2 regions of the Kitasatospora sp. NPDC051705 genome follow, and region 2 is predicted to be linked to the other one. Evidence: riboswitches for the same ligand, from Rfam matches in the RefSeq annotation. Region 2 holds a riboswitch; the other holds the start of a gene.
What was found. A riboswitch is a leader RNA that binds a small molecule or an ion and turns the genes downstream of it on or off. The one in region 2 is predicted to bind cyclic di-AMP.

Region 1 (7,790 bases), on a different contig from region 2:
CGCTGGAGAACGTCAAGGCGATCGTCGAGGCCGGTGGCGCGACCATCGAGGACGTGGTGATGTTCCGGGTCTACCTCACGCAGCGGGCCGACTTCCCGCTGATGAACGAGGTCTACGCGGAGTTCATCGAGGAGAACGTGAAGCCCGGCGGGGTGAAGCCCTGCCGGACGACGGTCTTCGTCGAGCTGCCGCAGGAGCCGATGCTGGTCGAGATCGACGCCCAGGCCGTGATCGGCTGAGCGCCGCCGCCCGGACGGAAGGGCCCGGACGCCCCGCGCGTCCGGGCCCTTCCGCGCACCGCTCGGACGGCGCGGACGGGGCGGCACTTGCCACACCCTCCCACGGTGATTAGGTTAGGCTCACCTAACCAACTGGAGGTCCGTCATGAGTCTGCCCACCGACGACGCCCCGGTGCCCGAGCCCACCACCGCCGAACGGGTCCACAGCCTCCTCGCCGCGACCTCCTCGCTCACCGTCCGCGCCCTCGGCGAGCACCACGACCTGGACACCCCGGTCTCCGTCCACGGCTCCCGGCTGCGCCTGCGCGCCCCGCTCGGCTCCCCGCTCTCCACCGCCGCCGCGCGCGAGACCGACGGCCTCGCGGTCGTGCTCGACGTCACCGACGTCTCCCCCGTCGCCGTCCGCGACCGGATCCGCGCCCGCCTCACCCTGGCCGGCCGGCTGCACCTGGCCCACCTCGCCGACGACGGCATCAGCGTCCACCTGCGCGTGGACGTCGCCCACGCCGTCCTGTCCACCCCGTACGGCACCGGCGCCCTCACCGCCGCCGACCTCGCCCACGCCGCGCCCGACCCGCTGGCCCGGTACGAGGCCGCACTGCTCACCCACCTCGCCGACGACCACGCGGACGCCGTCGCCGTCCTCACCCGGCTGCTCGACCCGGCGCTGCTCGCCGGGCGGCCGGACGTCCGGCCGCTCGCCCTGGACCGGCACGGCCTGGTGCTGCGCCTGGACCACCCGCACGGCCACCGCGACGTCCGCCTGGTCTTCCCCGAACCCGTCGCCGACACCGAGGAGTTCGGCCAGCGGGTGCACGAGCTGCTGAACGCCGCGGAGCAGGGCCTGCCCGTCCACCGGCTCTGAACCCGCAGCCCGGCGAACGGCACCCGGCGAACGGCAGCCGACAGGCGGCAGGCGGCGGACGCCCCCGGGGCCGACGTCACACCCCCGGCGCCGTCCGCCCGTTGCGCGCGCCGGCGCCGGAAGCGGAGACGCACCGGGAACGCCCCCGGGAACGGCGGCGGAAACGGCAGCGGCCGGCCCGGCTCGCGAGGGAGGTCTCGCGAGCCGGGCCGGCCTGGGCGTGTCCCGCGCCCATGTCCGCCGTTGCGGCGATCACCCGGTCGAGCGGTCACCCGACATGACCATCCCGGAGGATCGTTTCGCCCCGCATCAGCGGTAGTCCCGAAGGGCCCGTCCGGCGGGACCGGGCCCTCGACCCGTCAGGGTCAGAGAGCGACGCCGTGCGCCCGCAGGTAGGCGACCGGGTCGATGTCCGAGCCGTACTCGGAGCCGGTGCGGATCTCGAAGTGCAGGTGCGGGCCGGTCACGTTGCCGGTCGCACCGGAGAGGCCGATCTGCTGGCCGACGGTGACGGTCTGACCGATCGACACGCCGATCGAGGAGAGGTGCGCGTACTCGGCGTAGTGGCCGTCGGCGAGCTTGATCTCGACCTCGTTGCCGTAGGCGCCACCGTTGCCGGCCTTCACCACGACGCCGTTGGCGACGGCGCGCAGCGGGGTGCCGGTGGAGGCGACGAAGTCCTGGCCGGTGTGGTGGCCGGAGGCCCACATCGAACCGGCCACGCCGTAGGCGGTGCCCAGCTTCGGGTTGGCCAGCGGGGCGACGAAGCCCGAGGTGCTGGCGGCGGCCGGGGCGGCGGTGACGGCGGCGGCCGGCTTCGGGGCGGCGGTCTGCACCTGGGTCTGGACCGGGGCGGACGGCTTGGCGGCCTCGGTCTTGGCCTGCACCTGGGCCTTCGGCTTGGCCGGGGCGGCGGGCTTGGCCGGGGCGGCCGGGGCGGCGGGCTTCGCCGGGGCGGCGTCCGCGGACGGCGCGGCGTGGCCGGCGATCGAGAGGTGCTGACCCGGGAAGATCAGGTTCGGGTTGCCGCCGACGACCGAGCGGTTGTGCTCGTACAGCGCCTGCCAGCCACCGTCGACGTGCTTGGCGTCGGCGATCTTCGACAGGGTGTCACCGCTGACGACGCGGTAGCTCTCGGCCTGGGCCGGGGCGGTGACGGGAGCGGCGGCCGGGGCGGCCGGCTTGGCGTCGACGCTGGTGGCGTCGGTCCAGGTGGAGCTCTGCGCGGCCGGGGCGGCCGGGGCGGTGTGCGCCTGGGCGCTCACGGCGGCCACGAGCGGAAGGGCGAAGGAGACCCCGGTGACCGCGGTGGCGATGCCGATGCGGGCGGCGCGGGGCAGGGCGATACGACGAGCCTGAGCAGGCATGGAAGTTTCCTCTCCGACGCCTGCGAGGTGAGCTGTCGGGTTCGGGCTGGAGTTGCCCGGCCGCATGCGCGGCTTCACCCCAAGCCGGCCCTGGGATCCGGTACGCGAAGCGCGTGCCGATCCCGGTCCGGCGACTTACCTGTGGGTCCCCCGCTCCTGCCGTACAGAGTTCAGTTCGAACCACCGGGCAGCGGCAGGATTCGGCGTTCCACCCGGCGGATCCGTCCGGACTGGCCGGGCGGTCGCTGAACTAAAACCCATCCGTCCGGGTGAAGCAATGTCGATCTCTTGAACGGACAACCATCCCCGCCGAGGCCGTGACACTCCGAATGATCGGCTGCACCGTGCGTGCACAATCCATTCACCCGGCGCCACTGATCCACGACGCTGCGCCGATCCCGCCACCGCTGCGCGACCGTTCGCTCACGCACCGCACACCGTCGACACACCCCCCGGTGACCCTTGTCACGCGGGCCCCGCGGGGCGCAGGATCGGGCCGTGGCCACCTCCGCGGCCGGCACCCTGCGCCTGGGCACCGCGCAGGGACGCTGGGTACTCCTGGCAACCGTGCTCGGCTCCAGCATGGCGATGCTCGACGGCACCGTGGTGAACGTCGCGCTGCCCCGGATCGGCACCGACCTCGGTGCCTCCCTCGCCTCCCTGCAATGGACCCTGAACGCCTATCTGCTGACGCTCGCCGGGCTGATCCTGCTCGGCGGCGCGCTCGGCGACCGGTACGGCCGGCGCCGGGTGTTCCTGATCGGGGTGGTCTGGTTCGCCGCCGCCTCGGCGGCCTGCGCCGCCGCCCCCACCATCCAGGTGCTGGTCGCGGCCCGCGCCGTGCAGGGCATCGGCGGCGCGCTGCTCACCCCCGGTTCGCTCGCCATGCTGCAGGCCGTCTTCCACCCGGAGGACCGCTCGGCGGCGGTCGGCCTGTGGTCGGGGCTCGGCGGCGTGTCGGCGGCGGTCGGCCCGTTCCTCGGCGGCTGGCTGGTGGACGGCCCCGGCTGGCGGTGGATCTTCCTGCTCAACCTGCCGCTGGCGGCCGCCGTCGTCGCGGTCGGCGCCCGGCACGTCCCGGAGAGCCGGGACGAGAGCGCCACCGGTCGCTTCGACGTCCTCGGTGCGCTGCTCGCCGCGCTCGCCCTCGGTGCGCTCACCTACGCGTTGACCGCCGCCGGGGAGGGCCTCTCCCCCGCGGTCTGGTTCGCCGGAGCGGTCGGGCTGGTGCTCGGCGCGGCCTTCCTCACGGTCGAACGCCGCGCCGCCGAGCCGATGCTGCCGCTCGGCCTCTTCTCCTCCCGGCTGTTCACCGCCGTGAACCTGGTCACCCTGTGCGTCTACGCGGCGTTCAGCGGGGTGTTCTTCCTGCTGGTCGTGCAGCTGCAGATCGTCTCGGGCTTCTCCCCGCTGGTCTCCGGCCTCGCCCTGGTCCCGATCACCGTGCTGATGCTCACGTTCTCGGCGCGCGCCGGGCGGCTGGGCAAGCGGATCGGCCCGCGGATCCCGCTGACCGTCGGGCCGCTGCTGTGCGCCGCCGGGGTGCTGCTGATGCTGCGCATCGGCGCCGGCTCCACCTACTGGGCCGACGTGCTGCCGGCCGTGACGGTGATGGGCTGCGGGATGACCCTGCTGGTGGCGCCGCTGACCGCGACGGTGCTGGCCGCGGTCGAGGTGCGGCACGCGGGCATCGCCAGCGGCGTCAACAACGCCGCCGCCCGCGCGGCCGGTCTGCTCGCGGTCGCCGCCCTGCCGGCGCTCGCCGGGCTCAGCGGCGACGCCTACCGGGTGCCGTCCGCGGTGGACTCCGCCTTCCACACCGCGATGCTGATCTGTGCCGGTCTGCTCTGCGCCGGCGGGCTGACCGCCCTCGCCACCGTCCGCGGAAACGTGCTCGCGCCGGAGGACCACCCCGTCGCCGAGCCGGACTGCGCGTGGACCTGCGGCACCACCCCGCCGCTCGACCCGGGCCACGTGCACACGGACGAGGGCCCCGCCACCGGAACGGCGGCGGGGCCCTCGTCGGGCTGAGGCGACGTCAGAGGATGTCGCCCGGCGCGTACTTGGCGGCCTCCGGGTAGGCGGCGGCGACGGCCTCCACCTGGCGGACGACCTCGGCGACCTGGGCACCGGCCGCACCGGTGAAGGAGAGCCGGTCGGCCAGCAGGGCGTCCAGCGCGGCCCGGTCCAGCGGGATCCGCTCGTCGGCGGCCAGGCGGTCCAGCAGCTCGTTCTCCCGGGCGCCGGCACGCATCGCCAGCGCGGAGGCGACGGCGTGCTCCTTGATGACCTCGTGCCCGGTCTCCCGGCCGACGCCCGCCCGCACCGCACCCATCAGCACCTTGGTGGTGGCGAGGAACGGCAGGTAGCGGTCCAGCTCGGTCTCGATCACGGCGGGGAAGGCGCCGAACTCGTCGAGGACGGTCAGGAAGGTCTCCAGCAGGCCGTCGAAGGCGAAGAACGCGTCCGGCAGCGCGACCCGGCGCACCACGGAGCAGGAGACGTCGCCCTCGTTCCACTGGTCGCCGGCCAGCTCGCCGGTCATCGAGGCGTAGCCGCGCAGGATGACCGCGAGGCCGTTGACCCGCTCGCAGGAACGGGTGTTCATCTTGTGCGGCATCGCCGAGGAGCCGACCTGGCCCTCCTTGAAGCCCTCCGTGACCAGCTCGTGGCCGGCCATCAGACGGATGGTCTTGGCCAGGCTGGACGGCGCGGCGGCCAGCTGGACGAGGGCGGTGAGCACCTCGAAGTCCAGCGAGCGCGGGTAGACCTGGCCGACGCTGGTCAGCACGTTCTCGAAGCCGAGGTGGCCGGCGACCCGCTGCTCCAGCTCGGCCAGCTTCGCGGTGTCGCCGCCGAGCAGGTCCAGCATGTCCTGGGCGGTGCCGACCGGGCCCTTGATCCCGCGCAGCGGGTAGCGGGCGATCAGCTCCTCCAGGCGGCGGAAGGCGACCAGCAGCTCGTCGGCGATCGAGGCGAAGCGCTTGCCCAGAGTGGTGGCCTGCGCGGCCACGTTGTGCGAGCGGCCGGCCATGACCAGCTCGGAGTGCTCGGCGGCCAGGCGGGCCAGCCGGACCAGCACGGCCACCGTGCGGTCGCGCACGTGCTCCAGCGACTGGCGGACCTGCAGCTGCTCGACGTTCTCGGTCAGGTCCCGGGACGTCATGCCCTTGTGGATCTGCTCGTGGCCGGCGAGCTCGCTGAACTCCTCGATCCGGGCCTTCACGTCGTGGCGGGTGATCCGCTCACGGGCGGCGATCGAGCCGAGGTCGACCTGGTCGATCACCCGCTCGTAGTCGGCGACGGCGTTCGCCGGCACCTCGACACCGAGGTCCTGCTGGGCCTTCAGGACGGCGAGCCACAGGTGGCGCTCGAGGACCACCTTGTGCTCGGGGGACCACAGCTGGGCCAGGGTCGCCGAGGCGTACCGGGAGGCCAGGACATTGGGGATCTGGGGCTTCGCGCTCACGCTTCGCAAGCCTAACAGCCGAGGTCAGCCGGAACGCCGCCGGATCCGCGGCCGCGCCCCACCCGCCCGCGGCGCCCGAGCCTCAGTGCCCGGGTCACGACGCCCGGGCCTCATGCCCGGGCCGCTACGCCCGGGCTGCGGCGTCCTAGGCCCCGGTGCCCGCCCGCCCGGCCAGCACCGGCAGGACCTGCCCGCAGATCGAGTGCAGCGCGATCCGCTGCTCGTCGGTCATCGCCTCGAAGGCCTGGTGGGTGCGGGCCATCTCGCCGCGGATCCGGGTGAGGATCTCCCGGCCCTCGTCCGTGATCACGACGATCTTCACCCGGCGGTCACCGGCCGCCGCCTCGCGGTGGGCGAGGCCCAGCGACTCCAGCCGGTCCACGATCCCGGTGACGTTCGACGCGTCGCAGCCCAGCCGACCGGCCAGCGCCCGCATCGGCACCGGCTCCTGCACCGAGCCCAGCGCCTTGGCCTGGGACGAGGAGAGCCCGTGCCGGGCGGCGGCGGCCGCGAAGTCCTGGAAGTACGCCGCGCCGACGGCGGCCAGCGCCTCCATCAACTCGGCGTTGGTCGGTACGGTCGTCGTCGCTGTCGAACCCATGGGACCAGCGTACGGCGGAGTGCTTCACCAACTCAAGCTTTGACCACGGCAACCGTCACCGGGGAGGCGGAACCGTCACCGCGGAGGACCGGGAGGACCGCGGAAGGCCGCGGACGACCGGGGAGGGCGGAGGACCGGACCTCAGAGGACCAGCTGGTCGAAGAGCCGCCGCAGCTCCGCCTCCGGGTCCGCGGTCAGCCCGGTGTGCACCGGCCCCGGCTGGACGACCGCGCTGCGCGGCGCGGTCAGCCAGCGGAACCGCTGCCCGGGGCTGTCCCCCTCCGCCGGACCGGCCTGCGGGCCGCCCGCACACACCGCCTCGATGCCGTGCAGCGCCCGCCGCACGCCCTGCACGTCCGCCACCGGGTCCAGCGCCAGCAGCCGGGCCTGGTCCAGGTGCGTGCGCGCGGCGAGGTGGGCGTTCTGCCGGCAGTACAGCAGCACCCCCACGTTGACGCACTCGCCGCGCTCGACCCGCGGCACCGCCCGGATCACGGCGTACTCGTAGTCGTGCAGCTCCACGGCCGCCGACGGCACGGACGTCCTCGGCTCGGTCATGCGGGCACCTCCGGCAGCCAGTCGCGCGGACCGGCCAGGCGCCCGGTCAGCTGGTCGCGGTACGCGGCGCGCACCGCCTCGGGTGAGTCGAAGCCCGGTTCGTCCAGCAGCCAGACGTCCGGGATCTGCGCCACCGCCCCCTCGACCGCCGCCTCGGCGAGCGGGGCGAGCACCTCGTCGGCGGCCGCCAGGTCCGGCCGGGCGCGCAGCAGCGCGTGGTCGGAGGCGTCGTACGGGCGGCGCACCCAGGCCGCCGCCCCGGACCACGCGTGGTGGAAGATCAGGCTCGCGCCGTGGTCGATCAGCCGCAGCCCGCCGGTCGCCACCAGCAGGTTCGGATTGCGCCAGGAGCGGTCGACGTTGCCGATCAGCGCGTCGAACCAGATCACCCGGCCGGCCAGCTCCGGGTCCACCTCGAAGCAGAGCGGGTCGAAGTTGAGCGCGCCGCTCACGAAGGCCATGCCGAGGTTGGTGCCGCCGCTGGCGCGCATCTGGTCCTGGACCTGCTGGTCGGGCTCGCTGCGGGCGAGCACCGGGTCCAGGTCGATCGTCACCAGCTCCGGCACCGGCAGCCCGAGCCGCCGGCCCAGCTCACCGGCCAGCACCTCCGCGACCAGGGCCTTGCGCCCCTGCGCGGCGCCGACCCATTTCAGCGCGTACAGCCGCCGGTCGTCGGCCTCGACCAGGCCCG
Region 2 (7,790 bases):
CAGGGCGGCCTCGTCGATCACCGCCCACAGGCGCGGATTGGCGCCCTCGGTCAGCAGCTTCTGGCGGCGCAGGCGGAGGCTGACCCGCCGCTCGACCTCCTCCTCGCTGATGACCGGCCGACTCTGGCCGAAAACCGCCCGTGCGTACTCCTCGGACTGCAGCAGTCCGGGGATGAACTGCACCTCGTAGGTGCGGATCAGCTGGGCGGCCTCCTCCAGGCCGACGTAGGTCTGGAACCATCCCGGCAGCACGTCGTTGAAGCTGTGCCACCAACCGGACTTGTTCGCCTCGCGGACCAGGCCGAGCAGGGCCTCCCGCTCGATGCCGTCGTCCACCCCGTACAGGCTGAGCAGGTCGGCGACGTCGCGCTCCTTGAAGCTGACGCGGCCGAGTTCCATCCGACTGATCTTGGACTCGGAGGCGCGGATCGCGTAGCCGGCATCCTCGCGCGTGATGCCGCGCGTCTCGCGCAGTCGGCGCAACTGGGAGCCGAGGAGGATCCGGCGGACCATCGAGCCGCCGCCCGGCTGAACTGTGGTCATGCGGTCGAAACCTCCACCTAGGGCAAACAGCGCACAGTCTGCCATCAGTTGAGCGCTCACGGTGCCGATACTGACGGATGTTCCTATCAGTTCCGCACTCCACGTACCAGGATGCACGTGCAGACGGCGCTTGCATATGCCAATAGTGCGACTGCACGTGAATCGACTCTTGCATCTGCAGTGAGCGCACACCACCATGGTGCACGTGCACCTGCACATCCCTGGCAATCCCGCGGGCTCCGCGTCGACCCCACGCGCGACTCCGTGCACCGACTCGGCAGCGTCCCCGCGCCACCGGGCGTTCGAGTGCGCGCGCGCCTGGTCGAGGGGGCGGCCGAGCGGCCGAGCGAGTCGGAGGTGACCGGCATGACCCCGGCGGGTCCAGCCGTGTCCGCCCCCTTATGGGAGGAGCTCTTCATGAGCACCGGTACGGCTTTGGCGGTTGACCCCCATGTGGTCACCTGTACGCTCGCTCCTCGCTTCGAAGCCGTCAGAACCGCACGCGACTTCGCCAGAACCTCGCTTCAGCGCTGGGGCCTGATGGAGCTGTTCGACGACGTCGCACTGGTGGCCTCGGAACTGGTGACCAACGCGCTGCGGCATGCGGTCGGCGCACGGCCCGACCCGACGGGCGGCGCCCCGGGCGAGTACGACTTTCCCACACAGCCCACCGCGGACGGCCGGCTGCCGATCCGAATAAGCCTCGTCCACCGCTCCCCCCAGGTGGTCTGTGCGGTGAGCGACCCGAGCAGCATCGGCCCGGTCGCCCGCGAGGCGGACTTCGTCGCCGAGTCCGGCCGCGGACTCCACCTGGTGGAGTCGTTCAGCCAGTCCTGGGGCTGGCACCCGCTGGGCAGCGGCAAGGTCGTCTGGGCCCTGTTCGAGGCGGAGCCGCTCGTCGGCTCCGAACTCGGTGGACGGCACCGGCGCTCGGCCTAGGGCCGGGCGGCGCGCGGCCGGCCGCCGACGGCACCGGGAGGACGGCACCCCGGGCCGCGCGGACCGGTGCGACGAACCGGGCGCGACCTCCTTACCGGCCCCGGCACGCCCCGCGGGCCGATCGGCCGCGGCGATCCGCCGAAGAGGCCGTGCGACACATTCCCGTGCAGTTCGGGCCGCGTGTTCCGGCGCCGGCGGCACGACGGAATTCCGGTGGAACACCGCTCGCGGCGGAATCCGGGCGGGCACCCCCGCGCCATTACCGGAAAGCGCACCGGAAAAGACAAAGGCCGTCGTGGTGTCAGCACCCACGACGGCCCCCCGATGGCGATGCGGCGGCCGGTCAGACCGCCAGGTGGTCGAACTCCCCGTCCTTGGCCCCCAGCAGCAGGGCGGCGATCTCGGCACGGGTGTAGATGAGCGCCGGACCTTCCGGGAAACGCGAGTTGCGCATCGCCACATCGCCCCCCGGCAGGGCCGCGAACTCGACGCAGTTCCCCTGGGAGTTGCTGTGCAGGCTCTTCTGCCAGACCACCCCCTTGAGGTCGGCGGCCGCCATCCCGTTGTAGGTGTCGTACGAGCCGTGCGTGTCCTGCGAGTCGTGCATAGAAATCTCCCGAAGAGCTCCGGAGTGGTCGTCCAGCGCGGCGCCCCCGGCACCCGCCGAACGAACGGACCGGCCCCGTACCGGCCCGGAACAACGCCTCACTTGACGCGATGATAGCTGCAGTGCACGTGCATCAGCACGGGACGTTGCAGGTGCACGATGCTTTTCACCGGCGGCCCCGAACTCTTCACGGACCCTTTTCCTGACGGTACGTAAACGGACATAGCCGACTGAATCGACGAAGTCCCGATAACCGGCCGTGAGCGGACCCCCGCTGAATGTTGATCTTCGAATGCCGGGAGTCGCACTCCTGTGACCCTCCGTCAGACGCATCGGACAGCACCTCCGCGCTGTGAGACATCTCACGCACCGCACGTGCAACGCGCAGCCCCGTCCGGGACGTCACGGCAACCACCGGAGCCCTTCCGGGGGTTGGGTGAGATATGTCCGCATTGCTGTGGATCCGCCCGGATCGGCACACGTCGCGCACCGCGCGCGCACCGCGGCCGCGCGGAACCCGAACGGCAGCCGACTGCAGGCCCGACCGGCCGATGTCCTACGATCTCCGGCATGAGCACCGCAGCCATCCCGGGCGCGCCACTGCCCGTCCGCACTCCAGGCTCCCGTGCGCGGGGGCGCCACCGCCGTCCCGAGCGCCCCGAGATTCCGACCGGCGCCCCGGCCCTGGTGCTGGCCGTGCCCGCGACCGCAGGGCCCGAGTCCCGCTCGGTCGTCGAGGAACTGCTGTCGATCGTCCGCAGCGAGCAGGCCGGCGTCCGCACCGCGGTCGGCTACCTCCCCGGTGGGAACACCGAGGCCGACGACAGCGAGGACCGCACCGTCGCCGAGCTCCTGGCCATGGCCGCCGAGGCCGGCCTGCCGGTGCCCGTCGTGGTCCCGCTGGTCCCCGGCCCGCACGGCTTCCTGACCGAACTCCACGCCCTCGCAGCGGAGTACGGCGCGTCCGTCACCGACGTGCTCGGCCCGCACCCGCTGCTCGCCGAGGCCGTCCACGTGCGCCTGTCCGAGGCCGGGCTGGCCCGCGCCGACCGGGCCAGGCTGTTCGCCATCGCGACCGCCGCGGACGGCGTGGTCCTGACCACCGTCGGCGGCGAGGAGGCCGCCGCGGCGGCCGGCATCACCGGCGTACTGCTGGCGGCCCGGCTGGCCGTCCCGGTCATCCCCGCCGCGCTCGACGTGCCCGGCTCGGTGGCCGCGGCCGTCAACCACCTCAAGGAGACCGGCTCCCTGCGCCCCGCGCTGGCCCCGCTGGTGATCGGCCCGGAGGCCGACTCCGAGCTGCTCGCGACGGCCGCCGAGGAGACGGGCTGCCCGTCCGCCGCTCCGCTGGGCGCCTACCCGACGGTCGGCCAGCTGATCGCCTCGACCTACCTGGCCGCGCTGCCGGCGCCCTCCCCGGAGGAGCTGGCCCAGGCCGAGGCGGAGGCCGCCGCGGAGGCCGCTGAGGGCACCCACGGCGCCCACGCCGCCGCCGGGGGGCCCGAGGAGTAGTAGCGGGACACCACGCGCACCGAAGGGCCCGGAACGGCTTCGTTCCGGGCCCTTCCGGCTTGCCCCGTACGGGAGTTAAGGCGTGAATAGGCGTGATGTCCGTTCTGTTGATGTTTGATCGGTTCTGCCCGGGGCGCGGGCCGGCGGCCGGGAATCGGCCGCGCCTCCCGCATCGCGGACGCGCCCGATCGCACCCCGACGCGTCGTCAGCCGTTTCCTGAGGAACGGCCAGTTGTGCGCACCCGTGGCGCCGTTGCGGGAAAACGATCATTTCGGATCATGACGGACAGCGGAAACGATCATTCTCGCCAAACCGTGATGCGCATCACAGTGTTTGCGGTTTGAACTTAAGTCTGCTTAACGTGCTCCCCGTTCGTGACCACACGGACCCAGTTCATCCGCAACGCCGAGTCCTGCCGTCGGATGCCCTGGCAGCGCGAAAACGCACCACGGCAGGAGCGGGGGACCCACAGGTAAGTCGCCCCGGACTGTTCCCAGGAACGGTTCAGGGCTAGGGGTGAAGCCGCGTCCACAGCGCGGCCGGGCAACTCCAGCCCGAATCCGACAGCTCACCTCGCAGGCGTGGGAGAGGACCACGTCTTCATGCTGCCCACCAACGGCACCCGTCTGTCCAGCCGCACCCGCCGCGTCATCGCCGCCATCGGCGTCGCGGGCGTCGGCCTCACGATCCCCTGCCTCACCACCGGCACCGCCTCCGCCGCCTCCGTCGCGACCTGGGACAAGGTCGCCCAGTGCGAGAGCAGCGGCAACTGGAGCATCAACACCGGCAACGGCTTCTACGGCGGCCTGCAGTTCACCTCCAGCACCTGGGCCGCCTTCGGCGGCACCGCGTACGCCCCGCAGGCCAACCTGGCCACCAAGGACCAGCAGATCGCCGTCGCCGAGAAGGTCCTCGCCTCGCAGGGCCCCGGCGCCTGGCCGGTCTGCTCGGTCCAGGCCGGCCTGACCAAGGGCGGCGCCCCGGCCGCCGTCGACACCTCCGCGGGCTCCACCGCCGGTGCTACGGCCGCCAAGCCCGCCCCGGCCGCCAAGCCCGCGCAGACCCCCGCCCCGGCCACCAAGCCGGCCGCGCCGGCCCAGGAGCAGACCTCCGGCGACTCCGCCAAGAGCACCTGGACCCAGAAGCACCAGGAGCAGACCCAGGGCGGCGCCCAGGCCGAGAGCGACGACTACACCGTCGTGGCCGGCGACTGGCTGTCCTCCATCGCCGACAAGCACAACATCGACGGCGGCTGGCAGCGGCTCTACGAGCTCAACCGCGGCACCCTGACCGACGGCCCGAACACCATCTACCCGGGCCAGCACCTGTCCTTCAAGGACGCCGGCCACGGCCGGCAGGCGGCCACCGCGACCAAGTCCGGCTCCGACTTCAGCTGGTTCGACCGTTCGAAGAAGTCCGGCCAGACCACCGACGGCGGTGCCGTGAACGCCAAGCCGGCCGCGCAGACCCAGGCCCCGGCCGCCCAGGCCCCGGCCCAGGCCGCCACCGGCAGCATGGCCGCCGCGGTCTCCTTCGCCGAGTCGAAGGTCGGCCAGGCCTACGTCTACGGCGGCACCGGCAACGGCGGCTGGGACTGCTCCGGCCTGACCCAGGCCGCGCTGCGCGCCGCGGGCGTCTCCATCCCGCGCGTGGCCGCGGACCAGGCCGCCGCCAGCACCCACGTCTCGCTGGACAACCTGCAGCCGGGCGACCTGCTGTTCTGGTCCAACAACGGCCAGGACTCCGGCGTCTACCACGTCGCGATCTACGTCGGCGGCGGCAAGTACGTCGAGGCCGCCAACCCGAGCTCGGGCGTGCGCGAGCAGACCGTCGCCAACTGGGCCCCGGACTTCGCCGGCCGGGTCTGAGGCACACCGGCGGGCCACGGGCGGCACGGCACAGCCGACGGCTGACGGCGAACAGCTGACGGCGAACAGCTGACGGCGAACAGCTGACAGATTTCAGATTTCAGATTTCAGCCGACAGATTTCATCATCTGAAACCCGTCATCTGTCACCCGCCCCCGTCGCCCGCCACACGGAACCCCCGGGGGAGAGCCCGATCGCTCTCCCCCGGGGGTTCCGGCGTACCCGCCCTCCGCCGGCCGAAGGTCATGGTCAAAGCCGGCCACACCGGGCATGCTGCTGCTCTGCACCCGAGGAGGAGCCACCATGGCCCAGGTCACCGTCACACTCGACGCCAACCTCGCGATCGACGCGATGCTGCTCTCCGGCACCAAGAACCCGCAGGACGCCGTCGAACTGGTCCTGCGGGACTACCTGGCCCGCGGCCGCCGCACCGGGACCCGGACCGGCGACCCCGCCGGCGACCGGCGGCTCACCCGCAGCCGCCCCACCGACCAGCAGGGCTGACCCGCCCCACCCGCCGCCGTCCGCGCCACCCCCGCACACGGCACACGGCACACGGCACCCATGCGAAACGGGCCCCGGGGAGCGGTCGCTCCCCGGGGCCCGTCGGCCGTCCACGGCCCGTCGCTCAGCGCGCGCAGGCCCCCGTCGAGCCCCGCATGACCAGCTCCGGCTGGAACATGAACTCCCCCCGCTGGGCCGCGTTGCCGCCGACCTCCTCCAGCAGCGCGTCCACCGCCGCCGTGGCCATCGCCTCGACCGGCTGGCGGATCGTCGTCAACGGCGGCTCGGTGAAGGCGATCAGCGGCGAGTCGTCGAAGCCGACCACCGACACGTCCTGCGGCACCGACAGCCCGCGCTGGCGCACCGCCCGGATCGCCCCGAGGGCCATCATGTCGCTGCCGCACACGATCGCCGTGCAGCCCTTGTCGAGCAGCGCCCCGGCGGCCGCGTGCCCGCCCTCGACGCTGAACAGGGTGTGGTGGACGAGGTCCTCGGCCTCCTCCGCGCTGCGCCCGAGCACCTCGCGCATCGCCGCCGTGAAGCCCTCGATCTTGCGCAGCACCGGCACGTACCGGCGCTGCCCCACGGCCAACCCGATCCGCTCGTGGCCGAGTTCGGCCAGGTGCTGGACGGCCATCCACATCGCGGCGCGGTCGTCCGGCGAGATGAACGGGGCGGCGATCCGCTCGCTGTAGCCGTTGATCAGGACGAAGGGCACCCCGCGGCCGGCCAGCCGGGCGTACCGGTCGTGGTCGGCGGTGGAGTCGGCGTGCAGCCCGGAGACGAAGACGATGCCCGCCACGCCCCGGTCGACCAGCATCTCCACCAGTTCGTCCTCGGTGGATCCGCCCGGCGTCTGGGTGCACAGCACCGGGGTGTACCCGTGCCGGCTGAGCACCTGCTCGATCACCTGGGCCAGCGCGGGGAAGATCGGGTTGCTCAACTCCGGCGTGATCAGCCCGATCAGGCCCGCACTGCGCTGGCGCAGCCGGGTCGGCCGCTCGTAACCGAGCACGTCGAGCGCGGCCAGCACGGTCTGCCGGGTGGCGGCCGAGACGTTCGCCTTGCCGTTGAGTACGCGGGAGACGGTGGCTTCGCTGACCCCCGCCTGCGCCGCGATGTCTGAGAGTCGCGCCGTAGTCACGGTCCCAGAGCCTATTGCAACCACGTCAGACCGCCCACCAGCCGGTGCTGTCCGGTGCGAGCACCGTCTCGCCGCCGTCCACCACCGGGTCCGCCGAGGAGAGCAGGAGCCGCCCGGGCACGGGTATCCGGACCGGCTCGCCGGTGGTGTTCACCGTGCAGACGAAGGCGCCGCGGCGGAACGCCAGGGTGCCCTCGGGGCCCTCCAGCCACTCGACCTCCGTCCCGGCGCCCAGGTCGGCCTGGGAGCGGCGGACGGCGAGCGCGCTGCGGTAAAGCTCCAGGGTGGACGTCGGGTCGCCGGTCTGCGCCTCGACGCTGAGCTCGGCCCACTGCGCCGGCTGCGGCAGCCAGGAGGGCCCGCCGGCGACCGGGCCGAAGCCGTACGGGGCCTCGGTGCCGGACCACGGGATCGGGACGCGGCAGCCGTCGCGGTAGCCGTCCTGCCCGGCCTGGCGGAAGAAGGACGGGTCCTGGCGCACCTCGTCCGGCAGGTCGGTGACGTCGGGCAGGCCGAGCTCCTCGCCCTGGTAGACGTACGCCGAGCCGGGGAGCGCGAGCATCAGCAGGGTGGCGGCGCGGGCGCGGCGCAGGCCGAGCGCGCGGTCGCCGGCGGTGCGGATCTGGGTGCCGAGGCCCGGCTCGTTGGCGAAGCGGGTGGCGTGCCGGGTGA

Region 1: linked by a shared signal. The riboswitch ahead of ACIA8Q_RS22335 (peptidoglycan DD-metalloendopeptidase family protein) and the one ahead of ACIA8Q_RS04800 (transglycosylase family protein) in region 2 are both predicted to bind cyclic di-AMP.

Annotation. Positions count from the first base shown of each region.
Region 1 covers NZ_JBITCO010000018.1:31,614-39,403, reverse strand. Annotated here, with positions in the region: gene ACIA8Q_RS22345 (RidA family protein) at 1-239, shown strand, start outside; gene ACIA8Q_RS22340 (DUF2470 domain-containing protein) at 385-1,104, shown strand; gene ACIA8Q_RS22335 (peptidoglycan DD-metalloendopeptidase family protein) at 1,470-2,471, opposite strand; cyclic di-AMP (ydaO/yuaA leader) riboswitch at 2,474-2,657, opposite strand; gene ACIA8Q_RS22330 (MFS transporter) at 2,970-4,502, shown strand; gene purB (adenylosuccinate lyase) at 4,510-5,940, opposite strand; gene ACIA8Q_RS22320 (MarR family transcriptional regulator) at 6,086-6,541, opposite strand; gene ACIA8Q_RS22315 (DUF3037 domain-containing protein) at 6,683-7,099, opposite strand; gene ACIA8Q_RS22310 (HipA family kinase) at 7,096-7,790, opposite strand, start outside.
Region 2 covers NZ_JBITCO010000002.1:510,822-518,611, reverse strand. Annotated here, with positions in the region: gene ACIA8Q_RS04820 (helix-turn-helix transcriptional regulator) at 1-543, opposite strand, end outside; gene ACIA8Q_RS04815 (ATP-binding protein) at 961-1,482, shown strand; gene ACIA8Q_RS04810 (DUF397 domain-containing protein) at 1,826-2,089, opposite strand; gene ACIA8Q_RS04805 (hypothetical protein) at 2,660-3,601, shown strand; cyclic di-AMP (ydaO/yuaA leader) riboswitch at 3,996-4,197, shown strand; gene ACIA8Q_RS04800 (transglycosylase family protein) at 4,184-5,470, shown strand; gene ACIA8Q_RS04795 (hypothetical protein) at 5,774-5,974, shown strand; gene ACIA8Q_RS04790 (LacI family DNA-binding transcriptional regulator) at 6,099-7,118, opposite strand; gene ACIA8Q_RS04785 (glycoside hydrolase family 13 protein) at 7,144-7,790, opposite strand, start outside.